3 regions of the Serratia odorifera genome follow, and region 3 is predicted to be linked to each of the others. Evidence: predicted binding sites of a transcription regulator. Region 3 holds the regulator's gene; each other region holds the start of a gene.
The links. The regulator CRP, encoded in region 3, controls carbon source genes, mostly activating them, when cyclic AMP is high. The targets are predictions, from matches to a motif close to ATGTGANNNNNNTCACAT.
Positions count from the first base shown of each region.

Region 1: the regulator CRP is predicted to act here: its motif matches at 8,023-8,040, upstream of rbsD (D-ribose pyranase).
Region 2: the regulator CRP is predicted to act here: its motif matches at 6,931-6,948, upstream of aaeR (HTH-type transcriptional activator AaeR).

Region 1 is NZ_JBGMUT010000006.1:6,309-16,510, reverse strand. Features, by position in the region: gene mnmG (tRNA uridine-5-carboxymethylaminomethyl(34) synthesis enzyme MnmG) at 1-288, opposite strand, end outside; gene mioC (FMN-binding protein MioC) at 668-1,108, opposite strand; gene asnC (transcriptional regulator AsnC) at 1,205-1,666, opposite strand; gene asnA (aspartate--ammonia ligase) at 1,821-2,813, shown strand; gene viaA (ATPase RavA stimulator ViaA) at 2,817-4,280, opposite strand; gene ravA (ATPase RavA) at 4,283-5,791, opposite strand; gene kup (low affinity potassium transporter Kup) at 6,075-7,943, shown strand; gene rbsD (D-ribose pyranase) at 8,132-8,551, shown strand; gene rbsA (ribose ABC transporter ATP-binding protein RbsA) at 8,559-10,064, shown strand; gene rbsC (ribose ABC transporter permease) at 10,071-10,202, shown strand, end outside.
Region 2 is NZ_JBGMUT010000003.1:99,493-109,694, reverse strand. Features, by position in the region: gene pmbA (metalloprotease PmbA) at 1-419, opposite strand, end outside; gene yjgA (ribosome biogenesis factor YjgA) at 589-1,137, shown strand; gene ACCC84_RS10950 (barstar family protein) at 1,180-1,479, opposite strand; gene ACCC84_RS10945 (ribonuclease domain-containing protein) at 1,485-1,937, opposite strand; gene ACCC84_RS10940 (NAD-dependent succinate-semialdehyde dehydrogenase) at 2,004-3,458, opposite strand; gene aaeB (p-hydroxybenzoic acid efflux pump subunit AaeB) at 3,568-5,535, opposite strand; gene aaeA (p-hydroxybenzoic acid efflux pump subunit AaeA) at 5,535-6,470, opposite strand; gene aaeX (p-hydroxybenzoic acid efflux pump operon protein AaeX) at 6,478-6,681, opposite strand; gene aaeR (HTH-type transcriptional activator AaeR) at 6,966-7,877, shown strand; gene uriH (uridine-preferring nucleoside hydrolase UriH) at 7,916-8,848, shown strand; gene tldD (metalloprotease TldD) at 8,909-10,202, opposite strand, start outside.
Region 3 is NZ_JBGMUT010000008.1:166,050-176,251, reverse strand. Features, by position in the region: gene ACCC84_RS18445 (LacI family DNA-binding transcriptional regulator) at 163-1,143, shown strand; gene ACCC84_RS18440 (PhzF family phenazine biosynthesis protein) at 1,144-1,926, opposite strand; gene ACCC84_RS18435 (LysE family translocator) at 1,937-2,539, opposite strand; gene ACCC84_RS18430 (hydrolase) at 2,880-3,860, shown strand; gene ACCC84_RS18425 (YheU family protein) at 3,857-4,090, shown strand; gene ACCC84_RS18420 (phosphoribulokinase) at 4,230-5,099, shown strand; gene ACCC84_RS18415 (OsmC family protein) at 5,153-5,560, opposite strand; gene crp (cAMP-activated global transcriptional regulator CRP) at 5,935-6,567, shown strand; gene argD (bifunctional acetylornithine/succinyldiaminopimelate transaminase) at 6,689-7,909, opposite strand; gene ACCC84_RS18400 (aminodeoxychorismate synthase component II) at 8,042-8,617, opposite strand; gene ACCC84_RS18395 (helicase HerA-like domain-containing protein) at 8,676-10,199, opposite strand.

The DNA.
Region 1 (10,202 bases), on a different contig from region 3:
GCGAGTAGCGCGAACCGCTGGCCCTTTGCTGGCGTTTAGTATCCTAAACTGAATACCGGCATGGTCGATCGCCGTGGCCATCAGGCCGCCAAGTGCATCAATTTCCTTTACCAGATGCCCCTTGCCAATACCGCCAATCGCCGGGTTGCAAGACATTTGCCCCAGCGTATCGATATTGTGCGTCAGTAATAACGTCTGACGTCCCATGCGTGCCGCAGCCATGGCGGCTTCGGTACCTGCATGGCCACCACCGATGATGATGACGTCAAATTGATCTGGATAAAACATGGAACTGCACCTCGCCGTATTGCCAACGACCGTTATTTGCCCGGGGTGGGGATTCTACTCAAGTTTAGACGATCGACCAAGTGGTGCGGATCGTCGGTAATTAAAAGAAGATCTTTTTTATTTAAAGATCTCTTTATTAGATCTCTTATTAGGATCGCGATCCTCTGTGGATAACCGATTATTCACCATGAAGATCAGCGTATTAAGGAGGATCGTTAGCTGTGAATGATCGGTGATCCTGCGGCTGATAAGCTGGGATCTAAATGGCGACTTATGCACAGCATGAAAAGCGTACTGCGGTTGTTAGTTGGATAACTACCGGTTTTACCCTGCTTTTAAGCATAGTTATACACAATCGTTAGCGCGATCTTTGTACGAATTAGAGTAAATTAATCCAATTCTTGACCCATTCTTCTGCCGGATCCTCGGGAATTTCATGTTTGGTGACGTCGATCTCGAGACGATCACCGATCCTTTTGGCACCGCGGGCCTGTAAAAGATCGTCGATCTGGACGATCGCACCGCAGAAGGTGTCGTATTCGGAGCTACCCAAACCGACGGCACCAAATTGCACGCGGGACAGATCGGGCTGACGTTCGCCGATCTGTTCCAACAGCGGTTGCAGGTTATCCGGCAACTCCCCGGCGCCGTGGGTTGAGGTCACCACCAGCCAACGACCGGACAACGTTAATTCATCCAGCTCAGGCCCATGCAGCATGTCGGTTGAAAAACCGGCTTCTTCCAGTTTTTCAGCCAAATGTTCAGCTACATATTCAGCACTACCAAGCGTACTGCCACTGATCAGCGTAATGTCTGCCATGAATGAATGATCCCAACCTTGCCAAAGAGGCAGCATTGTACGCTGTGAAACGGCTGGGATCTACCTGTGGATAATATGGGTATAGTAAATTATGCGCTACGGCTTGATGGTACGCATGATGGGGTTTTGCAGCGAGATCAGCGTCTCCGTCGACTGGATCTCATCAATCGTCTGGATCTTGTTGATAAGTACCTGTTGCAGCGCGTCAATTGAGCGACACATTACTTTGATGAACACACTGTAGTGGCCGGTGGTGTAGTACGCCTCGACCACTTCCTCCAGGCTTTCGAGTTTTTGCAATGCGGACGGATAGTCTTTGGCGCTCTTTAATATAATGCCGATAAAACAGCAGACGTCATAACCCAGCTGTTTTGGGTTCACGTCGACCCGCGCGCCGGTAATGATCCCCGCCTGCTTCATTTTCTCTACCCGCACGTGGATGGTGCCGGGGCTGACGGCAAAGGTTTTCGCCAGTTCGGCATACGGCGTACGCGCATTGGCCATCAAGGCGTTGAGGATGCCGCGATCGAGATTATCGATCTGATAAATTTCTGCCATTTAATCCCCCGTTGATTATTGTTTATGGAATTATCATCGCCTAAAAATGAGCGATTAAAAGTGAAAAGGCAATATTGTTTGCTGGTTATTGAATATGGTGCCGTATGTGTTGCTTAATCGTTAGCAACAGAGACAGATTTCGAGAGTAACGGCAATGAAAAAACAGTTTATCCAAAAACAACAGCAAATCAGCTTCGTCAAATCCTTCTTCTCACGCCAGCTTGAACAGCAGCTGGGTCTGATCGAAGTACAGGCACCGATTCTTAGCCGTCTGGGTGATGGCACGCAGGACAACCTTTCCGGCAGTGAAAAAGCGGTGCAGGTCAAGGTCAAGGCGTTGCCGGACGCCAGCTTTGAAGTGGTGCACTCACTGGCCAAATGGAAACGAAAAACCCTTGGCAGTCATGATTTTAGCGCCGGCGAAGGCGTATATACCCATATGAAAGCGCTACGACCGGATGAAGATCGCCTGAGCGCCATCCACTCGGTGTATGTCGATCAGTGGGATTGGGAACGGGTGATGGGCGACGGTCAACGTAACCTGGATTACCTGCAAGGCACCGTACGTCACATTTATGCGGCAATAAAGGAAACGGAAGCGGCGGTAAGTCGTGAATATGGCCTGACGCCGTTCCTGCCGGAACAGATCCACTTTGTGCACAGCGAAACCCTGTTGCAGCGTTTCCCACAGCTGGATGCCAAAGGGCGCGAACGCGCGATAGCCAAAGAACTGGGCGCGGTATTCCTGATCGGCATTGGCGGCGCATTATCGCACGGCAAATCGCACGATGTTCGCGCGCCGGATTATGATGACTGGACCACGCCGACGGCGGAGGGACTGGCCGGGCTGAACGGCGATATCGTGGTGTGGAACCCGGTGCTGCAAGACGCGTTCGAGATTTCCTCAATGGGCATCCGCGTCGATGCCGAAGCGCTTAAACGTCAGCTGGCGCAGACCGGGGACGGCGAACGCCTGGCGTTGGAATGGCATCAGTCACTGCTGCGCGGTGAAATGCCGCAGACCATTGGTGGCGGTATCGGTCAGTCACGTCTGGTGATGTTGTTGCTGCAACTGTCGCATATCGGCCAGGTGCAATGTGGCGTGTGGTCGCCGGAACTGCGCGACGCGGTTGAAGGAATACTGTAAGTCTCAGCGTCGCCAGCGGCGCATCAAACGGCTTTTTAATCCGGTATCAAAGCGCCAGATATGATCGAAGATGCGCATAATGCCGGGTTTGCCATACGCTGACATCGCCACCGCATGGAAACGTTGCTGGTGGCTTTGTTGTTGTTGCTTTACCTTCTTTATTACCTCTTCAGGCAACCGTTGAGCAATAAAGTCGGAAATGATCACCGCGTCGGCGTCAAACCAGCCGCTTTCCGCCATCTTCCCCGCCGTTGCGCTCAGGCAGGCCGCCAAATCGGTACCGCCGCGAAAATGTTGTCCGAGGAAACGCACCGCTTGTTCAATGCCGCTGGCAGCGGTGAGTTCATAATGCACAATCTGGTTGGCAAACAGCATGATATAGCAGCGCCGATTGTCCGCCAGCGCGATGCGCAGCAAGGCCAGGCAAAACGCCTTGGCGCACTGTTCGTTGAAACCGCCCATCGAGCCGGAAGTATCGACGCAGACGATAAACGGCCCGCGCGGCTGCCGATCCTGTTGCTGATGCGTAACCTGACGTACCACCACCTTTTCCTGCCAGGCGTCACCCTGCAGGCGGTAACTCAGCAGGCGCTTTTCCAGCAGGCGGCGATAAAACTCGAACTCCAGCTCGTCGATGCCCAGCGTTGCCAGCTCGGCGGGCAGCAAGCGCAGGATATCGTCGCTCTGGTGCACGCCGTTCACTTCTTCCGGCAGGGTAGCCGGTACCTGTACCAGCACGCGAAACGGTTCCGGTACCGCGTCCTGCTGCGGCACCGCTTTGGCTTCATAACTGCGGCCCAGCTGCTGTGCCAGTTTTTTCAATTCCGGCTGCGTTTGCAGGAAGTTGCCGTATTCCACCAGCCGCTGATAATCACCGCGTTGCAATTGCCCTTTGCTCATGTCCCACAGGCGTCCGGCGGCGGTGTCGTTTTCCGCCAACACCGGCTCCAGCGCCCCGCTTAATGCCAGACGCTCCTGCAGTTCGGCCATCAACTGTTCGCGCTCCTGCTCCAGCAACTGGTGGTGCAGCATGGTGGCTTGCAGCGTCAGACTGATACGCCAGCGTTGCAGGAACAGCGTCTGAAAACTGTCGTCGAGCGGATGGTTAGGCAAATCGGCGGTATCCACCAGCTTGCGCGCCTGTTCGTAAAACGGCGATACCAGCTGGCGTAGCAGATCCAGCGTATCGTTGAGGTTATGGTAAAACTGGCTATTGTTTTCCAGTTGGCACTGTTGATAACGATAGAACTCCTGCGCCAGCGCCGGGGGGACCATGGCTTCATGGATCCGTTCTTTCAACTGCAACTTCCAGCGTGGCAAATCGCGATCCAGCGCGCGACGAATCGCCGGGAATTTTTTGAAAAACACCGACAGTTGCGGTGCCGCCAGCATGGCGACGATCATCTCTTCGATCAGTTCGCCTTCGGTGATCGCCAGCAACAGGTCGAGCGTTTCCAGACTGAGCATGGTTATTGGCCGCGCATCTGCTGGTGCTGCTGTTTGATTTGCTCGGCAACCTGCAACAGACTGGCCTCAATCTTCGCCAGCCCAGCCGCGGCGGTAAACAGGCACGGCTGATGCTGACTGAACAACCGGCGCTGTTCGGCCAACCGTTGCGTTAGCGTTTCCATTTGCTCCAGCAGCTCCGGCGGTGTGGCGCTGGTCTGTTTGCCGGGCAATGCCAGCAGTGAGGGCTGGCGGCTGACGTCGAGCACTGCCAGGTGCAATTGTTCATCAACCTGCAGATCGATTTGCTGGGCAAAGCCGATGCCGTTCAGCTTGGCACGCACGTCGCCGCCCTTTTGCAGCCAGCTTTCCAGCGCGCTAATGTCGATGCTGAGGTGGTTGACTTGTATATCATGCAGTTGCAGCGGTTTTTGCAACAGCAGCGTCAAAGTGGTGCCGCTCAGCGGCGTGGCCAAGGCATATTGCGGTTTGCGGCTGAACATGCCGCCCTTTTTCACCAGACTGATAGCCTGGCGATCGCTTTGCTGTTGCTGGTGCTGCATCCAGCGGGTATGGATTTGCTGAAGCTGGATCAGCAAAGGCTGTTGTTGATAAGCCTGTTCGGTCAGCAACTGGTCGATTTGCTGCTGGATCAGCTTCAACGAAGTCATATCGTGCCACAGGCAGTCTTTCAGCAGCATCAGATCGATTGGCGCAATGGCGTCTCGACCGCTGAAAAAGGCGCAGGCCTGCAACAGGCGCAGCGCTTTTTTCCAGCGGCGGTCGGAGACGTAGGGCGCCTGTTCCAATGCGTCCAGCCGCTGGCGCAGCTGGAAAATCAGATCAAAACAGCCTTCCGGCAGCGCGACGCTGTCAATCTGCGCCTGCCACTGGTAAAACTCTTCATCACTGACGCTCAGCGCGTCGGGCACCGGGTTGTCGCTGTCGTTTTGTCGACTGGTCAACAGTGCGCGGAAATTCTGCTTGTCTTGCACTTTGTCCAGCCACAGACGGATCAGCATGCGGTCATACAACGCTTCCAGGCTGCTGTCGGCCTCTGGCAGCTCATTCGATGCGGTAACCAGCAGGCGCAGCGGGATCGGCTCTTCGCTGTTGCCGTTGCGAAAGCGGCGTTCGTTGATGGCGGTCAACAAGGTATTGAGGATCGCCGGCCCGGCCTTCCATATTTCATCGAGAAACACGATTTCCGCTTCCGGCAGGTAACCGGCGGTCAGACGTTGATAGCGCCCTTCGTCTTTCAGCGCTTGAATCGACAGTGGACCGAACACTTCCTCCGGCGTGGAGAAGCGCGTCATTAAATATTCGAACGAACGGGCGCTGCGAAAGGCAAACTTCAGGCGGCGGGCGATCAGGCTTTTCGCGATACCCGGCGGACCAAGCAAAAATACGCTCTCGCCGCTCAAGGCCGCCAGCAGGCATAGCCGAATTGCCTCCTGTCGCTCATAAAGGCCGCTCTCCAGCGCGCTGCTGAGACGGGAAATTCGTTCTGCCAATAATGATGAAGACGCCATAATTTTGCCGCGTTGTCCGAGAGTTAGCCAATATTGTTCGAGAAGCCGATAATAAACCACCATTATTTTTAATGGTATAGCTTGTTGATTAGTAAAATTTTTCTATTATCAAAAAGGTTGCCTACTCACATTTTGTGATTTTTTCGCGGCATATTAAAGGGTAGGCAAGCAGGATAATTCGTGCATACTGTGCGCCTTTTGGTGGACGTAACGGATCTTAGAGCCCGTATCCCTGGTTGATGCGGATGCATCGCTAACGGTTGTTCTAGTTAAAGAAACGCATATGAGCACAGAACGCAAGCAGTCCCTATCCGCAGTAACCCTGGCGGCCATCGGCGTGGTATACGGTGATATTGGCACCAGCCCGCTTTATACCCTCAGAGAGTGTTTCTCTGGCCATTATGGTTTTGATGTCCGACCCGATGTGGTCTTTGGCTTTTTGTCGCTGATTTTCTGGATGCTGGTGATCATCGTCTCACTGAAGTATCTGACGTATGTAATGCGCGCAGACAACGCCGGCGAAGGCGGCATCTTGACCCTGATGTCGTTGGCCGGGCGCAATACCACCGCGCGTTCGACCGCCGTACTGGTGATCCTCGGTCTGATCGGCGGCAGCTTCTTTTATGGCGAGGTGGTGATCACCCCGGCTATCTCGGTGATGTCGGCCATTGAAGGGCTGGAAATCGCCGCGCCGTCGCTGGATCCCTTTATTGTCCCGCTATCGATACTGGTACTGACCCTGCTGTTTGTCATCCAGAAACACGGCACTGGCAGCGTCGGCAAGCTGTTCGCGCCGGTGATGCTGGTCTGGTTCCTGACGCTGGCGGTGTTGGGCGTACGCAGCATCATCGCCAATCCAGAGGTGTTGCAAGCGCTGAACCCAAGCTGGGCGCTGAATTTCTTCCTTGAATACAAAAAAGTCTCATTCTTCGCGCTGGGCGCGGTGGTGCTGGCGATCACCGGTGTGGAAGCGCTGTACGCCGATATGGGCCACTTCGGCAAGTTCCCGATTCGCCTGGCCTGGTTTACCGTGGTATTGCCGTCACTGGTGCTGAACTATTTTGGCCAGGGTGCGCTGTTGCTGAAGGATCCCGAAGCGATTAAAAACCCATTCTTCCTGCTGGCGCCGGATTGGGCACTGGTTCCGTTGCTGATACTGGCGACGCTGGCCACGGTTATCGCCTCGCAGGCGGTGATTTCCGGCGTGTTTTCCCTGACGCGTCAGGCGGTGCGTTTGGGGTATCTGTCACCGATGCGCATTATCCATACTTCGGAAATGGAGTCAGGCCAGATCTACATTCCGGTGGTGAACTGGATGCTGTATATCGCGGTCGTGCTGGTGATCCTCGGTTTTGAGCATTCCAGCAACCTGGCGGCGGCCTACGGCATCGCCGTCACTGGCACCATGGTGCTGACCAGCATTCTGGTGACCTCGGTGGCGATCAAGAACTGGCACTGGAACCGCTTTTTGGCCGTCGGCATTTTAGCCATCCTGCTATTTATTGACGTGCCGATGTTTTCCGCCAATGCGTTGAAACTGTTCTCTGGCGGTTGGTTGCCGCTGACCATCGGGCTGGTGATGTTTATCGTAATGACCACCTGGAAGAGCGAGCGTTTCCGCCTGCTGCGCCGAATGCACGAACATGGCAACTCACTGGAGGCGCTGATCGCATCGCTGGAGAAATCGCCACCGGTACGCGTTCCGGGCACCGCCGTATTTATGTCGCGGGCGATTAACGTGATTCCGTTTGCCCTGCTGCATAACCTCAAGCACAACAAAGTGTTGCATGAACGGGTTGTGCTGCTGACGCTGCGCACCGAAGACGCGCCCTATGTGCACAACGTGCGTCGGGTGACCATTGAACAGCTGTCGCCAAGCTTCTGGCGTGTGGTGGCGAGCTACGGCTGGCGTGAAACGCCGAACGTGGAGGAGGTTTTCCACCGCTGCGGGCTGGAAGGGTTACCGTGCCGCATGATGGAAACGTCATTCTTTATGTCGCACGAGTCGCTGATCCTCACCAAGCGTCCGTGGTATCTGTTCCTGCGCGGAAAATTGTTCATCGCGCTGAGCCGCAATGCGCTGCGCGCACCGGATCAGTTCGAAATACCGCCGAATCGGGTGATCGAACTGGGTACCCAGGTCGAGATCTGATTTCGCCGGGGTTCAATCAGGCTCTGCCATCGTGCAGAGCCTTTTTTATTTGTGCCGTTTGCCTAACGTGATCGAAACGTTTCGATGGTGATCACATTTCCCGCTTTCCGCCGTTGCCTTCCCCTGCCGATTTTTTACACTCTATGGCGAGCGAAACGTTTCGCTCACGAAGTGACGTGGAGTGATAAATGAAAAAAGGTCTGCTACTCAATTCTGACATTTCTGCGCTGGTGGCGCGGTTGGGTCATACCGACCAGATAACCCTTTGCGATGCCGGATTGCCGATTCCGGCTGCGACACCGCGCATCGATCTGGCGCTGACGCAAGGCGTACCGACGTTTTTGCAGGTGTTGGCAACGGTAACGCAGGAAATGCAGGTCGAAAGTGCTCTGCTGGCGGAGGAAATCGTCAAGCAGAACCCGTCGCTCCATGAGGCGCTGTTGGCGCAACTGGCGCAGCTGGGTCAGGCGCAGGGCAACACCGTCAGCGTGCGTTACATCAGCCACGCTGAATTCAAGGCGCAAACCGAACACAGTCGTGCGGTGATCCGCAGTGGCGAATGCTCGCCGTACGCGAATGTGATCCTGTGCGCCGGCGTAACTTTCTGAGGCATTTATGCAACCTTTATTGCAACTGAAAGGGATTGATAAAGCCTTCCCCGGGGTGAAAGCGCTGTCCGGCGCGGCGCTTAGCGTGTATCCCGGCAGGGTGATGGCGCTGGTGGGCGAAAACGGCGCTGGCAAATCCACCATGATGAAAGTGCTGACCGGTATCTACAGTAAAGACGCCGGCAGCCAGCATTTTCTCGGCAAAGAGGTGGCATTTAACGGTCCAAAAGACTCGCAGGACGCCGGCATCGGCATTATCCATCAGGAATTGAACCTGATCCCGCAGCTGACGATTGCAGAAAACATCTTTCTTGGCCGCGAGTTCGTCAACCGCTTTGGCCGTATCGACTGGCCGCGCATGTACGCCGAAGCCGACAAACTGTTGGCGCGGCTCAACCTGCGTTACAGCAGCCACCGGCTGGTGGGCGAGCTGTCGATCGGCGATCAGCAGATGGTGGAAATTGCCAAGGTGCTGAGCTTCGAGTCGAAAGTGATCATTATGGATGAGCCGACCGATGCGCTGACCGACACCGAAACCGCCTCTTTATTTAAGGTGATCAACGAACTGAAAGCGCAAGGGCGCGGCATTGTTTACATCTCGCACCGCCTGAAAGAGATATTTGAAATCTGCGATGACGTCACGGTGTTCCGCGACGGACAGTTTATTGCCGAACGTCCGGTCAGCGAACTGCACGAAGACTCGCTGATCGAAATGATGGTCGGCCGCAAACTGGAAGAGCAGTACCCACGCCTGAATTTGCCGCGTGGTAAAAAACGTTTGCAGGTCAGCCATCTTTCCGGCTCCGGGGTACATGACGTCAGTTTCGATCTCTACCAGGGCGAAATCCTGGGCGTATCCGGATTGATGGGCGCCGGGCGCACCGAGCTGATGAAGATCCTTTACGGCGCCGCCGCGCGCCGCAGCGGGAGTGTCACCCTGGACGGCCGCGAGGTGAACCCCCATTCCCCACAGGACGGTCTGGCCAACGGCATCGTCTACATTTCGGAAGACCGTAAGCGTGACGGACTGGTATTGGGCATGTCGGTGAAGGAAAACATGTCGCTGACCGCCCTGCGTTATTTCAGCCGCGCCGGCGGTGGGCTTAAGCATGCGGAAGAACGGCTGGCTGTCGGGGACTTCATTCGTTTGTTCAATGTAAAAACCCCTTCAATGGATCAGCCCATCGGCCTGCTTTCCGGTGGCAACCAACAGAAAGTGGCGATCGCCCGTGGGCTGATGACCCGGCCAAAGGTATTGATCCTTGATGAACCGACGCGCGGCGTCGACGTCGGAGCCAAGAAAGAAATCTACCAGTTGATCAACCAGTTTAAACAGGAAGGGCTCAGCATCATTTTGGTGTCTTCCGAAATGCCGGAAGTGCTGGGGATGAGCGATCGCGTACTGGTGATGCATGAAGGCCACCTCAGCGGGGAATTCCCGATTGAGCAGGCTACTCAGGAAGCGTTGATGGCTGCGGCCGTCGGCAAGCAATACGGCGTAAAGCAGGAGTAATCAGATATGAGTTCCCAGACTATCGCAGCTAAGCGCTGGTTCAGTAAAGAATGGCTGTTAGAACAGAAGTCGCTGATTGCGCTGCTGGTGCTGATCGCCGTGGTTTCAACCATGAGTCCGAACTTCTTCACCGTGAAC
Region 2 (10,202 bases), on a different contig from region 3:
GCGCGGGCCGCCAGTTCAATGCCACGCTCGGCATCCAGCTCGGCCGGGTGGAACAGATCCAGATCCGGCGCCTCGAACGCCAGCAGTTGGCGTTCCGCCGGGCCGGCGTACGGATCCGGCGAGGTATAGCGTGCAATGTCCAGCGCCGCCTGCACGGTACGCGCGATGGCGTCCGGGCTGAGATCGGTTGACGATGCGCTGCCTTTGCGTTGCTGATGGTAAACGGTGATGCCCAGTGCGCCGTCGCTGTTGAATTCGACGTTTTCTACCTCGCCGAAGCGAGTGCTGACACTGATGCCGGTGGTTTTGGTGACGGCAACTTCTGCCGCATCGGAACCGGCGCCCGCCAGTTCCAGAGCCTGTGAAACAGCCCGTTCCAGCGTCTTGCGCTGTTCTGCAACTTGAGTGACTACTTTCATCAATCTGCCATAATTAAAAAATCGTTGAGAAAAGTGCCGTGGCGGCGTGGTTGCGCGAATGGCACGCAAAATCGAATGAATAATGCCCTTGAGTCTAACAGGAACCGCGTGGAATTTCGCATAAAGGCAGCAACCTGTTAGGATTAGCCTCTTTTTAACGGAGTCTACCATGAACAAACAGCCTGAAGACTGGCTCGACGATGTCCCGGACAATGACAACGAGGACGATGACGAGATTATCTGGGTCAGTAAAAGTGAAATCAAACGCGACGCCGAAGCGCTGAAAGACCTGGGAACCGAACTGGTTGAACTGGGGAAAAACGCGCTGGAACGCATTCCGCTGGATGAAGACCTGCGTAACGCCATTGAGCTGGCGCAAAAGATCAAAAAAGAAGGCCGCCGCCGCCAGATCCAGCTGATCGGCAAAATGCTGCGCGCCCGCGACGTTGAGCCGATCCAGACCGCGCTCGACAAGCTGAAAAACCGCCACAATCAGCAGGTATCGCTGTTCCACAAGCTGGAAGCGCTGCGCGACCGCCTGGTGGAAGAAGGCGATGACGCGGTACCCGCCATTCTGGATCTGTATCCGCAGGCCGACCGGCAGCAGCTGCGCTCACTGGTGCGTAATGCCCAGAAAGAAAAGGCCGCCAATAAACCGCCAAAAGCATACCGCCAGATCTTCCAGTATCTGCGCGAGCTGGCCGAGACCACCGAATGAGCGGCCGCAGCGCCGCCTGCATCATGGGATGAACACCATTGTTCATCCCTGATGGTGCGCGGGTGCGCTGCTGCCCTCGCGAATATTGAAACGCAGGCTGCCTTCCAGCTCTTCCTCCGCTTCTTCAAACAGCAGAATAATCGCACCGAAACGGCGCTTGCGACGGTTATCGAGATTGACGAACTCAATCTCGACCGGTAAACCGATGTCACCGGTGACCACGTCCCACAGCGCGTCCAGATTGGCGCCAAACTCTTCGCCCAATGCAAACTTGCCGGCAAAATCCCGATAGAATGCCGGTGGATCGGGTATCTGGCTGAAATCAAATTCAACTTTTCCCATCAGACTCACTCCACCCGAATGAAGTTTTTGTAATGGTCGCGCGTAACAAAAATCAGACCGTCATTAGAGTACAGCAGGCGATCGGCGCCGCGCCGCCCGCACTGATAATTGATATCCGCCTCACGCCAGACACGCTTGTGCGCGGCAGGCAGACGCCCTTCACGGTTTGAAAAGCGATCGCCGCCGATCGCCTTGCCTGGCAACGCCGTACACAGGTTGCCGTCACGCGCATTCCACCCCTGCTCACGCGCCTGCTTCTTGGTAATGTAATAGCCCGGCAGGCGTTGGTGTTGCTGCAGGTAGCTCACCACCCGTTTTTGCTGTGTCAGTTGATCAATACTTTCCGTTGCCGCTACCGCCGGCACATGACCAATGGCCCGATCGCCATTACCACGCAAGGCAATAAAACCGGCCATCACCACGGCGATCAGCACCGCCACCAGAATCCGCTTGTTCATTACTTTCCCTGTCGTACCGGGGCGCAGGTTACGCCCCATGTTAGTTATATAACTGAATTGGATGAATTAAAGATTACCGATGTGTAACGTTTTCACTTGCAGGAACTCCTCCAGCCCCAATACCGACCCTTCGCGCCCCAAACCGGATTCTTTGACGCCGCCAAAGGGTCCCAGTTCGGTCGATACCGAACATTCATTAATGCCAATCATGCCACTTTCCAATGCCGCCGACACGCGGAATACCCGCTGCAGATTCTCGGTATAGAAATAGGCTGCCAGTCCAAACGGCGTGTCGTTGGCACGTTCGATCGCTTCGCTTTCACTGCCAAAACGGAAGCAGGCCGCCACCGGACCAAAGGTCTCCTCCTGCGCCAGTTTCATCTGTGCATTGGCCTCTGCCAATACCGTCGGCTGGAAGAAATTGCCCCCCAACCGGTGCCGCTCGCCGCCAACCACGATACGCGCACCGTGCTGCAGCGCATCCTTGACGTGCTCTTCCACCTTCTCTACGCCGTCCCGATCGATCAACGGCCCGACCACGACGTCGTGCTCCATGCCATTGCCGACCTTGAGTTTTTGTACCTCTGCCGCCAGCCGGCTGACAAATTTATCGTAAATACCGTCCTGAACAAAGAAACGGTTGGCGCATACGCACACCTGACCGGCGTTACGAAATTTATTGGCGATCGCCCCTTGCACCGCCAGCTCCAGATCGGCGTCGTCAAATACGATAAACGGCGCGTTGCCGCCCAGTTCCATTGACACTTTCTTCATGGTTTCTGCCGCGTTACGCATCAGCGTCTTGCCAACCTGGGTGGAACCGGTAAAGGTAATTTTACGCACCGCCGAACTGGCCATAATGGCGTCGCTGATGGCGCGGGTATCGCCCGCCACGCCGTTCAGCACCCCGGCAGGGACGCCGGCCTTGTGCGCCAGCGCCAGCAGTGCGAAGGCACACAGCGGCGTGTTGCTGGCTGGCTTGATCAGTGCGGTGCAGCCGGCGGCCAGCGCCGGGCCCAGTTTGCGCGTCAGCATCGCCAGCGGGAAGTTCCACGGCGTAATCGCCGCCACCACGCCAACCGGCTCACGGGTCGCCAGAATGCGCGCGCCCGGCTTGGCGGGTGGGATGATTTCCCCGTTGGCGCGTTTGGCCTGTTCGCTGAACCACTGAATAAAGCTGGCGGCGTAGTCGACTTCACCCTGCGCTTCCTTGAACGGCTTACCCTGCTCGGTGGTCATCAGCGCCGCCAGAAAATCCTTCTGTTCCAGTATCAGCAGATACCAACGGTGCAGGATTTCACTGCGGGTTTTGGCTGGAGTATCGCGCCAGGCCGGGAATGCCTGGCTGGCGGCGCGGATCGCCGCCTGCGTTTCGCGTTGGCCGGCTTTCGCCACCTGCGCCACCCGTTCGCCATTGGCGGGGTTCAGCACCTCGAACGTCGTGCTGGCGGTATGCCACTGGCCGGCGACGAAATAGCCGGTATTGAAGTATTCACTCTCGGTCAGTTGTTCTACAGACATGCTTGCAGCCCTCCTGAGTGCATGAATCTTCCCGCATCCGCGAGATAACAATATTCTCTCAGTATAGCTGCGGACACGGCCTACTGCGGCAGCGTCCGAGCGGAGGGCATCAATCGATCAAGGCATGGCGATAACGGTGCAGCATATCCGCCAGCCGCCTCACCGGTCCGGTGACGCTAAGGGGAGCCTGATTATCCACCAGTTTCTGCTGGTAGTCGTTCATTTCGCTTAGCAAGCGATCGTAATAGTAGGCGCGCTTGACGTCATTCTTGGCGCTTACCACCCGATCGGCCGTTTTGCGGATTTGCCGGTGGAAGGCCGACAGTTCTTCGCTGGCAGGGATTTCGGCGCGCTGCATGCGCTGGTGCGCAATGATCAGATTCAACGCCAGACGGTATTTGGCAATATCGTTGGGGAACATCATCAACAGTTGGTTCAGCTGTTGATACAGCGCCGGCAGGTGGTTTTCCCGCCGTTTGGCGGCCTTGGTGGTCAGCGCCGATACCGCACTGCCGACAAACTGGTTCAGCAGGGTGCGACCGGTACGTTCGCGCGAGTTGTCACGGATCAGCAACAGCACCATCAGCCCGACGCAGCTACCGAGGAACTGGCCGATCGAGGCATCCAGAAACTGGGTGACGTTAAACTCCATCGGGTTGCTCAGCACCAGAATGTTGATGGTGCCGGCCAGCGTCCCCAGCGACCCCAGCCGCCGTTTTTGCACTTCGATGCCGATAAAGAACGCCAACAGTCCCAGACTGAGGCACAACAGCAGGATGCTCTGCTGCGTCGCCGGGATAATCACCATGAAATACAGCGCGCCGAGCGGGATAGCCACCAGCATGCCGAGCACAAAATCCATCGCCACCATGCGCGGGTTTGGCGTGCGCATCGCCAGTGAGGTAATCACCGCGATAATCACCATAAACCCGCTGCCGGAGGTCCAACCGGTCCACAACCACAGCAGACAGCCGAGTGCCGTGGCGGTAAAGGTACGCAAGCCGTTAATCATCGCATGGTGGCCTTCCGCCGACGTCGGCTTGACCACCACTTCGCTGCGCAGCACGTCTTCTTCCACCGCGCTGACGCTGCTGTTGGTGTGAATGCCCTTGGCCAGCAGCAGGTAACGGGTCGCCGCCCCTACCCAACTGGAAATGGTAAGTAATGTTTCATCGGTACGGTTGGTGGTCAGCATCTGGCGCAGCAGCTTCATCCGTTTATGGATCTCCTGCGGCGTTTCCGCCGGCACCAGCAATAGTTCGCGGATGTTCTCTTTCACCGCATCCGGGTGGTTGAGCAGGATCAGATAGGTTTCGCAAGCCTGGGTTATCAATGTCAGCGAGAGGGTATGTAGCACGCGCACCCGCCGGTCAACCTTCTGCCAGCGTGAGGACTCCATCATCAGACTGCTGCGCATACCGTTCAGCGCCGTGGTGCCCTTCACCAGATTGCTCCAGGCACGGTCGATATCTTCTTTGTCAGCATTGCTGACGCACATCTGCATCAGTTGGTACTGTTCCACCAGCAGTTTGTCCACCGCACGATCAATATCCTGTTTGATCGAGCGCGGAGAAAAAATCAGATCCGCCAGCACCGCGCTGACGATGCCCAGCACGATTTCGCTACAGCGCTCGACCGCAAACTGCGGGGCTTCCAGCAAGTGTGACTCGCTGGTGGCGACGGTCACGATGATAATCAGCGCGGTATAACCGGCCAATCCCCAGGCGTAGGAGTTTTCCACTTTAATCAGCGAGGAAACCCAGGTGCAAAAACCGGCCCAGACGCAGCACAGCATCAGCATCACCACCGGCGCACGCGCGGTAGTGACGATAATAATCAGGCCGACGAAACAGCCGATGAAGGTGCCGATGATGCGCAGCCAGCCGCGGTGGCGGATGGCGCCGGAAAACGGCTCACCGCCGGCGGCAAACGCCGGTCCGGCTGCGACGATGGCGGCGGTCATGGCAGACCAGCGCGGCGTTTCCAGATTGAGATGAAAGCCGACAAACAGCGCAAAGACGATGGCAAAGCTCAGTTTGAAGGCAAACCGCAGGCGTATGAACGTCGGACTATTCATTAACCGAACTCACGCAGCCGATGCATCAGGCGTACAAAAGGTGAACTGCCGTCCCGGTCGCGATCGCCCTTGCCGGTAACCACTACCGTCGCGGTGGTGCCGGCCGGATACGGATGTTGCTGATCCTCGGCGTCGAGAATGATTTTTACCGGCACACGTTGCGCCAGACGCACCCATTCCAGGTTGCTGTCGATGGCCGCCAGCCCTTTGGTGTCATTGGTGCTGCTGCTGTTGTTCACCCCGGCTGCCACGCTGTCTACCGTACCGTGCATGATACGGTTGCTGCCCAATGGGGTGATTTCTACCCGATCGCCTTTGCTCAGACCGTGCAGTTTGGTTTCTTCCAGATAAGCCAGTACGTAGAAGGTATTCTTTTTGACCAGCGCAACGGCGGTCGAGCCACGGGTGATGAATTCACCGGCGTGCACGTTAAGATTGGTGATCCAGCCGTCGGCCGGCGCACGCACCGTGGTACGTTCCAGATCCAGCTTGGCCAGGTCGCGCACCGCAATCGACTTCGCCAACTGATGCTGCACGGTTTGCAGTACGTTGTTGGCCTGATCGATCTCTTCCTGCGACATCGCCTGGATACCCAGTTTCACCCGGCGACCGGCTTCGCGTTTTTTCTCCGCAGCCAGCGTCTGGTAATAGGCGACGTCAGCGTTGGCTTCCGCCAGCGCCTGCTGATAACGCGGCTGATCGATGACAAACAGCACCTGCCCCTGTTTCACCAGTTGGTTATCCACTACCGGTACGCTGGTCAGCAGGCCGCTGACGTCAGGCGCGATCGCCACCACATCGGCGGTGAATTTGGCATCCCGCGTCCAGGGGGATTCGGTGTAGAACACCCAGGCCTTGAACACCGCGACAATCCCCAGCAGGACAAGAATCAAAGTGATCGCGATTCTGGCTATTTTTATTGAAAAAGTTTTCACAGCGACCTCAAACGAAAAGACACGAAATCAGATAAAACAGGCAGCAATACAGCGCGGTATTGAACAGCGCCGGATGCCAGACAAAGTCGTAGATGCCGGTCGGTTGCAACAACCGACGTAGCACAAAGAACAGCGCCAGCGAGACGATCAACTCAAAAAATACCGGTGGAAACGACAATCCGAAGATGACCATAACCGGAAGCAAACTCATTACTTTATCCTTATTGTTCACTACACCGGAGAACAAACACCCTACTCATTCACATTCTCTTTACATTCTAGCGGAAGCACGCCACAAGGTGATGACCAGACGGGTTGTCCAGGTCACGAACCTGAAAAAGGGTTAAACTCAGAACTGCGTCCGCGAATGGGAATGCGAGGGTAACCGGGGGGCGGTGACGCCGCTAAAGCATCTTTGACCGCGTTATATTAGCCTGCTTACTATCAAGGCATCAACAATCTGTGATCTAAATCACTTTTAAGCCAGAGTGAACAATGGAAAGACTTAAACGGATGTCGGTGTACGCCAAAGTCGTTGAGTGCGGGTCGTTTACCGCCGCAGCACGTCAACTTGACATGAGCGTTTCATCCATCAGCCAGACAGTGTCCAAACTGGAAAATGAGTTACAGGTGAAGCTGCTTAACCGCAGCACGCGCAGCATTGGTCTGACCGAAGCCGGCAAGATTTACTATCAGGGCTGCCGGCGCATGCTACAGGAAGTGAGCGAGGTGCACGAGCAGCTGTACGCTTTTAACAATACACCAACCGGAACGTTGCGCATTGGCAGTTCGTCCACCATGGCGCAAAACGTGCTGGCAACCATGACCGCCGACATGCTGAAGGAGTATCCTGGTCTGACGGTCAATCTGGTCACCGGCATTCCGGCACCGGATCTGATCGCCGATGGGTTGGACGTGGTGATCCGCGTTGGTGCGTTACAGGATTCGAGCCTGTTTTCAAAACGCCTCGGTTCGATGCCGATGGTGATATGCGCCGCCAAAAGCTATCTGGCGCAGCACGGCACGCCGCAAAAACCTAACGATATGGTCAATTTTTCCTGGCTGGAATACAGCGTGCGGCCAGACAGCGAGTTTGAACTGATTGCCCCCGAGGGCATCAGTACGCGCATTTCGCCGCAGGGACGCTTCGTCACCAACGACTCGCAGACCATGATCCGCTGGCTGAAAGCCGGCGCCGGCATCGCCTATGCGCCGCTGATGTGGGTGATCGAAGAGATCAAGCGCGGCGAGATCGAGATCCTGTTCAAACGCTACCATTCGGATCCACGGCCGGTGTACGCGCTGTATACCGAAAAGGACAAGCTGCCGCTCAAGGTGGAAGTCTGCATTAATTACTTAACTGAATACTTCAAAAAAGTGAGCGAAGTCTATCAAGAATATCGTTAACGCCAACCGCGCTGCCGCTGTGTGCAATGGGAATAAAAATGAAAAAAATCATATTGGACTGCGATCCCGGACATGATGACGCCATCGCCCTGCTGCTCGCCTGGGGCAACCCGGAGATTGAGCTGCTGGCGGTAACCACGGTGGTCGGCAACCAGACGCTGGATAAGGTCACGCGCAACGCGCTGGCGGTGGCGCGCATCGCCAATATTACCGGTGTGCCGTTTGCCGCCGGCTGTTCGCGGCCGCTGGTGCGCAATATCGAAGTCGCGGCGGATATTCATGGCGAGTCGGGGCTGGACGGCCCACGGTTGCCCGATCCCACGCTGACGCTGGATGCGCGACATGCCATCGATGTAATCATCGACACGGTGATGGCTCATCCGCCAGGCAGCGTGACGCTGGTACCCACCGGTGGCCTGACCAATATCGCCATGGCGGTACGCAAAGAGCCACGCATCGCCGAGCGGGTGAAGGAGGTGGTGCTGATGGGCGGTGGCTATCACGTCGGCAACTGGAGCGCGGTGGCGGAGTTCAATATCAAGATCGATCCGGAAGCCGCACATATCGTGTTCAATGAACGTTGGCCGCTGACCATGGTGGGGCTGGATCTGACCCACCAGGCGCTCGCTACGCCGCAGGTCTGCCAGCGCATTGCCGCCATTGATAGCGCGCCGGCGACCTTTGTCGGTGAACTGCTGCAATTTTTCGGCCAGATGTATCGACAGGCGCAGGGGTTTGACGCACCGCCGGTTCACGACCCGTGCGCGGTCGCCTATGTTATCGATCCGAGCGTGATGACGGTACGCAAGGTACCGATCGATATTGAACTAACCGGCACCCTGACGCTGGGCATGACGGTGGCGGACTTCCGTTTTCCTGCGCCGCAGGATTGCCATACCCAGGTAGCCATGACGCTGGATCAAGACAAGTTCTGGGGTCTGGTGGTGGACGCGCTGGAAAGGATTGGCTGAGACCTCGACATCAACAATAAAGAGCGCCTGTGCGCCCTTTATTATTGCAATGACAGAGGGTTACGCGGTACCGCCCACGGTCAGATTATCCAGCTTCAGCGTTGGTTGACCCACGCCGACCGGCAGGCTTTGCCCCTCTTTGCCGCAAACGCCGACGCCCTTGTCCAGCGCCAGATCGTTGCCGACCATCGATATCTGCTGCATCGCTTCGATCCCCGAACCGATCAGCGTTGCCCCCTTCACCGGTTTGGTGATGCGGCCGTTTTCGATCAGATAGGCTTCCGACGTGGAGAACACGAACTTACCTGAGGTGATATCCACCTGGCCGCCGCCGAAGTTCGGTGCATACAGGCCATATTCTACGCTGGCGACGATCTCTTCCGGTGTCGACTTGCCGGCCAGCATATAGGTGTTGGTCATGCGCGGCATCGGCAGATGGGCGTAAGATTCCCGCCGACCATTGCCGGTCGGCGCAACGCCCATCAGACGCGCGTTGAGTTTGTCCTGCATGTAGCCTTTCAGAATGCCGTTTTCGATCAACACATTATATTGACCCGGCACGCCTTCATCGTCGATAGCCAGTGAGCCGCGACGCCCTTGCAGCGTGCCGTCATCCACCACGGTACAGAGCTCGGATGCCACCAGTTGCCCCATTTGACCGCTGAACACCGACGTACCGCGACGGTTAAAATCGCCTTCCAGCCCGTGTCCTACCGCTTCGTGCAGCAGCACGCCAGGCCAACCGGCGCCCAGCACCACCGGCATGCCGCCCGCCGGCGCGGCAATGGCGGAAAGGTTCACCAACGCCATGCGCACCGCCTCTTTGGCAAAGGCGTCGGCACGCGTTTCACCGCCGACCACTTCCAGGAAGTAGTCATAGCCAAAACGACCGCCGCCACCGCTGGAGCCGCGCTCGCGCTTGCCGTCTTCCTCGACCAGCACGCTGACCGAAAGACGCACCAAGGGACGAACGTCTGCCGCCAGCGTGCCGTCGGTAGCGGCAACCAGCACCTGCTCATACACGCCGGTAATGCTGGCACTCACTTCCTGCACCCGCTTGTCGGCGGCGCGGGCCACTTTATCCACCCGATGCAACAACGCAATTTTCTCTTCGCGCGGCAGACTTTGCAGCGGATCGAGCAGCGAGTACATTGCCGGGTGGCTGATTTCACCCAGGGTACGGGCTTTGCCGTCGCCCTGCTCGCGTACAATGCTGCGCGCCGCTTGCGCGCTTTGCTGCAACGCATTGAGGGTGATCTGGTCGGCATAGGCAAATCCGGTCTTTTCACCGCTGACCGCACGCACGCCGACGCCCTGATCGATATTGTAAGAGCCATCTTTAATGATACCGTCT
Region 3 (10,202 bases):
AAAATGTAATCGATTTCTTTTTTTCGGCAACCTGATTAAGCTGGTGATTGATGATGGCGAGTGAAATTTGCAAGCAACATCACAATGCTGGCGGTAAACCCGCTTTTTTAGCCACGTTACCGCATACTGGCGGTGGCAAATCAGCACAAGGAACAGCGATTCATGTCGATAGAAAAAGTGGCGAAAATCGCCGGCGTGTCGCCGGCGACGGTATCACGGGTGCTGAACGGCCAGCAGATCGTCAAACCAGCGACGCGCGATAGGGTATTGGCGGCCATCCGCGAATGCGATTACCAGCCCAACCTGCTGGCGCGCCAGTTACGCACCGCGCGCAGCCGCATGCTGCTGGTGTTGGTGTCCAACATTACCAACCCGTTCTGCTCATTGGTAGTGCGCGGTATCGAGGAAGAAGCCGAACGCCACGGCTACCATATTCTGCTGTGTAATTCCGAATCCAACCCGACGCGCGAATCGGCCTATCTCAAACTGTTGAGCGGGAAAGTGGTGGACGGGGTGATCACCATGGATGCCGTCAGCTGCCTGCCGGGACTGACGGCAATGATCGGTGACTTTCCGTGGGTACAGTGTGGCGAAGGAGATCCGGAGTTTCGCGCCTCGTCGGTGACCATAGACAACCACCAGGCGGCGTTTGCCGGCGTACGGCTGCTGGCGGACAAGGGGCGTCAACGCATCGCCTTGATTAACAGCGATATGCGCTATCTCTATTCGCAACAGCGTGAACAGGGCTATCTGCGGGCGCTGGCGGATTTTGGCCTGAGTTACCATCGGGTGGAATACGTTGACGGGCTGGAGTATGCCGCCGGTGCGCAGGCGATGAACCGCCTGCTGGCCGACGCGCAGCCGCCGGATGCGGTATTTGCCATTTCCGACGTGGTTGCCGGCGGGGCGATGAGCGCCTTGCATCAGCGCGGACTGCGTATCCCGCAAGACGTGGCGATCATCGGCTTTGACGGCGTGCCGTTCGGCGCTATCACCACGCCGCCGCTGTCGACCATCGAGCAGCCGATGCACCAGTTCGGCATTCGCAGCGTGCAACTGCTGTTGGCAAAAATCAAGGATCCGCAGTTGGCGCCCAGCAATGAAGTACTGGACTGGCGGCTGGTGGAGCGCGGCACCACCTGATTAGGCGGTAATTGATCCGCGCAGGAATATATTGGCATAGCCGCCGAGCAACGTACGCTCGCCCTGCAACTGGCAAAACAGCTCGCCACCGCGCGGCGAGATCTGCCGGGCATGCAATGCGCTACGGCCCAGCCTGGCGCTCCAGTACGGCATCAGACTGCAGTGGGCCGAGCCGGTCACCGGATCCTCGCCGCCATCCAGCGTAAAGTAGCGAGAAACGAAATCCACCTCGTCACCCGGTGCGGTGACGATCACCCCACGACCCACCGCCGCGATCAACGCCGGTATCGCCGGTTGCAGCGCCCTGACCTGCGCCTCATTGTCCAGTACCACCATTAGCGCATTGGCCTGCCACACCGCCTGCGGCTGCACGCCCAACAGCGCGGCCAGGCCTGCCGGCTCGGCGATCGGGTGCGGGGCGCGTGTCGGGAAGTCCAGAATCAGGCGTTGACCGTCCGCCGCGTCGCGTTTGACATACAGCTCTCCACTGGCGGAACGCAGGCGCACATCGTTCAGCCCCGGGTTCAGCACATTGAGCATCACATGCGCCGCCGCCAGCGTGCCATGGCCGCATAAGTCCACTTCGCGGTACGGCGTGAACCAGCGGATGGCGGCCATGTCGCCGTCCTGCCACACAAAGCTGGTTTCCGGCAGGTTCAATTCATTGGCGATCGCCTGCATTTGCACGGCGTCCGGTGGCGCTTTCAACACATATACGCCCGCCGGATTGCCGCGCAACCCCTGGCCAACAAAGGCGTCAACGTGGAAATAATCTTCGGTCATCTGCAATCCCTTAATGCCAAATCAACAACACGCAGGCTGCGGTCAGCAACCCCATAGAAACGTTAAAGATAACCCAGGCTTTCTTGCTGCGCAGCAAACGGCCAATCACGCTGCCGAAACCGAGCCAGACGATGCCGGTGGCCAGATTCATGCCGGAAAGCCCCGCCGAGATCGCCAGAATCGAGTGATTATACCCTTCGCCGTTCAGGCTGAAGCTGGCCACCGCGCCCAGCGCCATCAGCCAGGCCTTGGGGTTGAGAAACTGCAACAGCCAACCCTGATACAGACGAATCGGCTTGGGTGGCGCGGTATCGGTGTCGAGCTTTTCATAACGGGCGGTCGCCACCTTCCACGCCAGCCACAGCAGATACAGGCTGCCAAGAATTTTCAGTGCCAGGTGCAGCGAGGGATAGACCACAATCAGACTGCCAACGCCGAACGCCACCAGCAATAAAATGCTTTGCATGCCGAGTATGATGCCCAGCATCAGCCACAGCGAACGCATAAAGCCAAAGTTGGCGCCGGAGGTGGTTAACAACAGGTTATTCGGACCGGGCGTAATAGCGGCAACAAACAGGAAGCCGAGCATTGAAAGAAATAAACTTGATTCCATGAAACGGGTGCTCCCCACCCAAATGCGTGTGTGCGTTTACCCGTCATGCTGCAAGCTGCTTACTGGCTGGCTACGCATCCTGAGCCGAAGCACCGGGTTTGCGTAGGCGCATCGGGATGCATTCACTTGCCGCCTCGATGCAACTCGAATTATTTGGGGTATATTATTAATCATATCCCGAATCGTTGGTATGGCAGCCAAGAAGCCCGCGTGAGCATACCAGGCACTGACCGGTCAGTGATGGTCGCTGCCACTACAACGAATAAGGAAATAGTGGTATTGAAGCTAACAGTGCTCTACCGATCAGACAATAGCCGCCAATAAGAATTTTATTCACGTTATGTATGAAACCTTCCGCCCTCTCACCGGGGCCAGTAATCCGCACCTGCAAACGCTGCTGCCACGCCTGGTACGTCGTCGCGTACGACTGAAACCGCATTGGCAACGGCTGAACCTGCCTGATGGCGACTTTCTCGATCTCGCCTGGAGCGAAGACCCGCGCCTGGCGCGCGACAAACCGCGGGTAGTGCTGTTTCACGGCCTGGAAGGCAACTTCTACAGTCCGTATGCCCACGGCCTGTTGCACGCCTGGCAGCAAAAGGGCTGGCTCGGCGTGGTGATGCATTTTCGCGGTTGCAGCGGCGTGCCAAACCGCCAGCAACGCATTTACCATTCCGGTGAAACCGAAGACGCCCGCTTCTTCCTGCAATGGTTGCGCGACAGCTATGGCACTGCGCCAACCGCGGCAGTCGGCGTATCGCTCGGCGGCAATATGCTCGCCTGCTATCTGGCACAGCAGGAAGGCAATAGCCTGCTGGACGCGGCGGTGGTGGTCTCGGCACCGTTAATGCTCGAACCCTGCTCGTGGCGTATGGATCAGGGATTCTCCCGCGTATATCAGCATTACCTGCTGGGTCAGTTGAAGCAGAACGCCACGCGAAAACTGCTGCATTATCCCGGCACCCTGCCGCTGAAATTGCCGCAGTTGCAGGGCTTGCGCCGCATTCGCGATTTCGACGATCTGATTACCTCGCGCATTCACGGCTTCAGCGACGCCACGGATTATTACCGCCGTTGCAGCGCCTTGCCGCTGCTGCCGAAGATCCAGACACCGTTGCTGATCATCCATGCCAAGGACGATCCGTTCATGACCGACGAGGTGATCCCTGACCTCGCCAGCCTGCCGCACAATATCGAATATCAACTGACGGAATGCGGTGGCCACGTCGGCTTCGTCGGCGGCTCGCTAAAAAAACCCTACATGTGGCTGGAATACCGCATTCCCTCCTGGCTTACCCCTTATCTGGAACAGAACACGTGATAATCCCCTGGAAAGAACTGGACAGCGAAACGCTGAATAATCTGATCGAATCCTTTGTACTGCGCGAAGGCACTGACTACGGCGAGCATGAACGTTCGCTGACGCAGAAAGTGGAGGACGTTCGCCGGCAATTGCAAAGCGGCGAAGTGCTGCTGGTGTGGTCGGAACTGCATGAAACCGTCAATATCATGCCACGTGGCCAGTTCCGTGCCGGTCAGGAAGAAATGTAATCCGCCCTATGACTGACGGGAAAAATCAGGTATCAATGTGCCATACCCTACAGCACTCGAGTTGCATCGAGGCGGCCTACAGCAAAGCAGCTGAGGTACGACGGATAAAACACGCATTTTAGACGGAGTAACATATCGTATGTCTGCCAAACATCCCGTTATCGCGGTAACCGGCTCCAGCGGAGCCGGCACCACCACTACCAGCGTGGCGTTCCGCAAAATATTCCAGCAGTTGAATATTCGCGCCGCACAGTTGGAAGGCGACAGCTTCCACCGCTACACCCGGCCGGAAATGGACGCGGCGATCCGCAAGGCGCGCGACCTCGGCCGTCATATCAGCTATTTTGGCCCCGAAGCCAACGACTTCGGCCTGCTGGAGCAGAGCTTCCGTGAATATGGCAACGGCGGCAGCGGCCGTTCACGTAAATATCTGCACACCTATGACGAAGCCGTGCCGTACAACCAGGTTCCTGGCACCTTTACACCGTGGGAAGCCCTGCCGGAACCCACCGACGTGCTGTTCTACGAAGGGCTGCACGGCGGCGTCGTCACCGATCAGCATGACGTGGCACAGCAGGTCGATCTGCTGGTCGGCGTGGTGCCAATCGTCAACCTGGAGTGGATCCAGAAGCTGATCCGCGATACTGGCGAACGCGGCCATTCTCGCGAAGCGGTGATGGATTCGGTAGTGCGTTCGATGGAAGACTATATCAACTACATCACACCGCAGTTTTCACGCACCCACATCAACTTCCAGCGCGTGCCAACGGTGGATACCTCCAACCCGTTTGCCGCCAAGGCCATCCCGTCGCTGGACGAAAGCTTTGTGGTGATCCACTTCCGCGGGCTGGATCAGATTGATTTCCCTTATCTGCTGGCGATGCTGCAAGGCTCGTTTATTTCGCACATCAATACGCTGGTGGTGCCCGGCGGCAAAATGGGACTGGCGATGGAGTTGATCATGGCACCGCTGGTGCAGCGGCTGCTGGAAGGCAAAAAGATTGAGTAGCCAGGCGACACCGGACGGGCGCGGGGAGGATTAGGCCACCGCGCCACATGCCATTAGGCCACTTCCCGGACTTCAAAGCTGTGGGTAACGCTGGCGGCCTTGCCGAGCATCAGCGCTACCGAACAGTATTTGTCGGCAGACAGATCCACCGCACGCTCCACCGCCTTGTCGCCAAGCCCTTTACCGCTGACGATAAAATGCAGGTTGATATGGGTAAATACCCGTGGTGCCTCTTCGCGACGTTCAGAGGTCAGTTTTACCTCACAATCACGCACGTCGTGACGGCCTTTTTGCAAAATCGACACCACGTCAATCGCGCTGCATCCCCCCACGGACATCAGCACCATTTCCATCGGACTTGGCGCCTTGTCACCGGCATTGCCGTCCATCAATACCTGATGGCCAGACGCCGATTCGCCAAGAAACGTTAACCCTTCAACCCATTTGACTCTTGCCTGCATGCTCATGACTCCGATTGATTCTTTGTCATCAGACTACGCGTTAGCAGCAAAACTGGCAACGGAACCTGATACTGGTCATGTGTGAGCGAGACAACACAAGACACCCGCGTCACTCTGTGCTACAAACAGAGCCGCAATAACGCTTTCTGGACAGCGCTTTCAGGGAAATGCCCACGGAAAGGCACCTTAATGTGTATGTTAACAGAATGTAGCTTGCAGCTCTCACTGCAAGTTAATATGCTAGGGCAATAGCGTATTTTTACGTCACGCCTCAAAAACGGTTAATGGTCGCCGCTCATGGACAGCCATAACACGTTTGACAGGGAACTCTGACCCCTGTGATACAGGCAGATTACAACAGAGGATAACAGCGAATGGTTCTCGGCAAACCGCAAACAGACCCTACTCTCGAATGGTTCCTGTCTCATTGCCATATCCACAAATATCCATCGAAAAGTACGCTGATTCACCAAGGTGAAAAGGCCGAAACGCTTTACTACATCGTGAAAGGCTCCGTTGCGGTGCTGATCAAGGATGAAGAAGGCAAAGAGATGATCCTGTCCTATCTCAATCAGGGCGATTTCATCGGCGAACTTGGATTATTTGAAGAAGGCCAGGAACGCAGCGCCTGGGTTAGGGCTAAAACCGCCTGTGAAGTGGCTGAAATTTCCTATAAGAAATTCCGTCAGCTGATCCAGGTGAACCCTGACATTCTGATGCGCCTGTCGGCGCAGATGGCAAGCCGCCTACAGATCACCTCAGAGAAAGTGGGTAACCTCGCCTTCCTAGACGTTACCGGCCGCATTGCGCAAACCCTGCTCAATCTGGCCAAACAGCCGGATGCCATGACTCACCCGGACGGCATGCAAATTAAAATCACCCGTCAGGAAATTGGTCAAATCGTCGGTTGTTCACGCGAAACGGTTGGCCGTATTCTGAAAATGCTCGAAGATCAAAACCTGATTTCCGCACACGGCAAAACCATCGTCGTCTACGGTACCCGTTAATCCATTAAAACGGCACGCTTCAAAAAATGCCGGTCAGTTAACGCTGACCGGCATTTTTATGCGCCGTTTACCGTGGACACAGTCGGACATCCGATACCGTCTGCCGACCGCCGGTGGGTAGCTACCCGGCGTTGATCACGTCCTGAACCGCCAGCTCAAACAACGCCATACCGTCGGCAATATCTTGCGGCTCAACGACCAGCGACGGCGCAAATCGGATCACGTTCGGCCCGGCATTTAAAATCATCAGGCCACGCGCGGCGGCCGCGGTGAGGAAATCACGCGCCTTGCCGTGGTAAGGCGCCGTCAGTTCGGCGCCGATCAACAGCCCCATACCGCGAATCTCGCTGAAAATACGGTATTTTTCGCCAATGTCCCGCAACGCCGCAACATACAGCGTATGACGCTGTTCGACGCCGCTCAACACTTCGGCGGTATTGATCACGTCCAACGCCGCCTCCGCCACCGCGCAGGCCAGCGGATTGCCGCCATAGGTGGTGCCGTGGGTACCGACCTGCATCACCGAAGCAATCTCCTCGGTGGTCAGCATGGCGCTGACCGGGAAACCGCCGCCCAACGCTTTGGCGGTGGTCAGAATATCCGGCGTCACACCGTAGTGCATATAGGCGAACAGCTTGCCGCTGCGCCCCATACCGCTTTGCACTTCATCAAATACCAACAGCGCCTGGTGGCGATCGCACAGTTCACGCACACCTTGCAGGAACTGCGCATCCACCGGAGTAATACCGCCTTCGCCCTGAATCGGCTCCATCACCACCGCGCAGGTGTGATCGTCCATCACCGCCTTGACCGCCGCCAGATCGTTGAACGGTACATGCACGATGTCGGCCGGCTTTGGCCCGAAGCCGTCGGAATACTTCGCCTGGCCGCCAACCGAGACGGTAAACAGCGTACGGCCATGGAACGCGTTATAAAACGCGATGATTTTGGTTTTGTACGGGCTGTGGCGGGTAATGGCATAGTGGCGCGCCAGCTTGAATGCCGCTTCGTTGGCTTCGGCGCCGGAATTGGCGAAGAACACCCGATCGGCGAAAGTCGCGGCGATAAGCTTGCTGGCCAGGCGCAGCGACGGCTCGTTGGTAAAGACATTGCTGGTGTGCCACAGGGTTTCACCCTGCTGCTTCAGCGCCGCCACCAATGCCGGGTGGCAATGCCCCAGCGCAGTCACCGCAATACCGCCAGAGAAATCAATATACTCCTTGCCGTTGCTGTCCCACACTCGGCTGCCCTTGCCCTTGACGGGGACAAACTGGGCAGGTGCATAAACAGGCAGAATAACCTGGTCGAACGTATTGCGGCTGACTGGGTATTTTTCGGTCATTATTGGGTCCACCCTGAACGTGATCGGATTTTCAATGTTGCCATTAAGTGAAAATATAATCACAAAATATGCATAAAAAACCAATCAAGGGCAAACCTAAATCGCCAAAAAAGGAAAAAAACTCATAACCGGTTAACTTTTCAGGAAATTATCCAGCAGTTGGTGCCCCTGCTCGCTGAGAATGCTTTCCGGGTGAAACTGCACCCCTTCCAGCGCCAGCTGACGATGGCGGATCCCCATGATTTCGTCAGGTTCGCCGTCGCGCTCACTCCAGGCGGTTACCTCAAAGCAGTCTGGCAACGTGGCGGCTTCCAGCACCAGCGAGTGGTAACGGGTCACGGTCAACGGATTGTTCAGCCCAGCAAAAACGCCGCCGTTATGGTGCCGAATGGCAGAGGTCTTGCCATGCATCACCTGACGGGCGCGTACCACCGTGGCGCCAAACGCCTGCCCCAACGCCTGATGGCCGAGGCATACGCCCAAAATGGGCAGCCTGCCGGCAAAGTGGCGAATGGCAGCAAGAGAAATGCCCGCCTCATTCGGCGTGCACGGGCCGGGTGAAATCACCAGTCTCTGTGGCGCAAGCCGTTCAATATCGGCCAGTTGCAATTCATCGTTGCGCTTGACCAACACTTCGGCGCCCAACTGGCAGAAGTATTGGTACAGGTTGTAGGTGAAAGAGTCGTAGTTATCAATCAGCAGCAGCATGACATGTCCAGGCAGAAAAAAGCTGCGCTAGTTTACTGCCGCTGACGAAATTTTCCGCTTACTTTTTACGGCCGCCCATAATCGATCCCAAAACGCCGCGCAAAATCTGCTTGCCAAGGTCGCGAGCCATGCTCTTGGCCGCCGTTTGAACAATACCATCGCGCTTGCCGCCGCGTGGACCGGTAGAGCCGAACAGCAGATCGTTCAACCCGCCCATCAGGCCACCACCGGCTGCATCCGCCGCCGGTTTCTGTGCCGGTTGCCCCGGCGGTGGCGTGCCTACGGTGGCAAAACCTTCCGAAGACAGTTTTTCATAGGCGGACTCGCGATCGACCATATCTTCATAGCGACCATACAGCGGCGATTTATTGATCGCGCTGTTGAGCCCGTCGGCACCCAGCATGCCCATCTTCGATTCCGGCGCGATGACCATTGCCCGCTCCACCACGTTGGGCCGCCCTTTTTCATCCAGGAACGACACCAGCGCTTCACCGACGCCCAGTTCGGTAATCGCCGTTTCCGCATCAAAGTCGGGGTTGGCGCGCATGGTCTGCGCCGCCGCCTTCACCGCTTTCTGATCGCGTGGCGTAAAGGCACGCAGCGCGTGTTGCACACGGTTGCCCAACTGGCCCAGCACGCTGTCGGGAATATCCAGCGGGTTTTGCGTAACAAAATAGATGCCGACGCCTTTTGAGCGGATCAGACGTACCACCTGCTCAATCTTGGTCAGCAGTGCCGGCGGCGCGTCGTTGAACAACAGATGCGCCTCATCAAAGAAAAATACCAGCTTCGGCTGTTCCGGATCGCCCACTTCCGGCAAATGTTCAAACAGCTCGGCCAGCAGCCACAGCAGAAAGACCGAGTACAGTTTTGGCTGGTTGATCAGTTTGTCTGCCGCCAACAGGTTGATGTTGCCGTGGCCATTGGCATCGGTTTTCATCAGATCGTTAATGTCGAGCATCGGTTCGCCAAAGAACTGATTGGCACCCTGCTCTTCCAGCGTCAATAGCCCGCGCTGAATGGCGCCGACCGAAGCGGAGGAGATATTGCCGTATTGGGTCTGGAACTGCTTGGCGTTGTCGCCGACGTACTGCACCATGGCACGCAGATCTTTCATATCCAGCAGCAGCAAGGCGTTGTCATCGGCGATTTTGAACACCAACTGCAACACACCGCTTTGCACCTCGTTCAGATCCAGCAGACGCGCCAGCAGCAGTGGGCCAAGATCGGATACGGTGGCGCGGATCGGGTGGCCTTTTTCACCGTAAATATCCCACGGAATAATGGTACAGGCTTGCGGTTGCCAATCGGTGACGCCGATCGCCGCCAGCCGCGCCTGCAGTTTTTCATTCGGCACCGCCTCGGTGCCGATACCCGACAGATCGCCTTTAACGTCCGACAAAAAGACCGGCACACCGAGGCGCGAGAACTGCTCGGCCATTTTTTGCAGCGTCACGGTTTTACCGGTACCGGTCGCGCCGGTGATCAGACCGTGGCGGTTGGCCAAGGCCGGTAAAATCACCAGATCCTGCACTGGTTTTCCGTCTTTCATCGCTTTGGCGATAATCCGTGCTTCACTCATTTT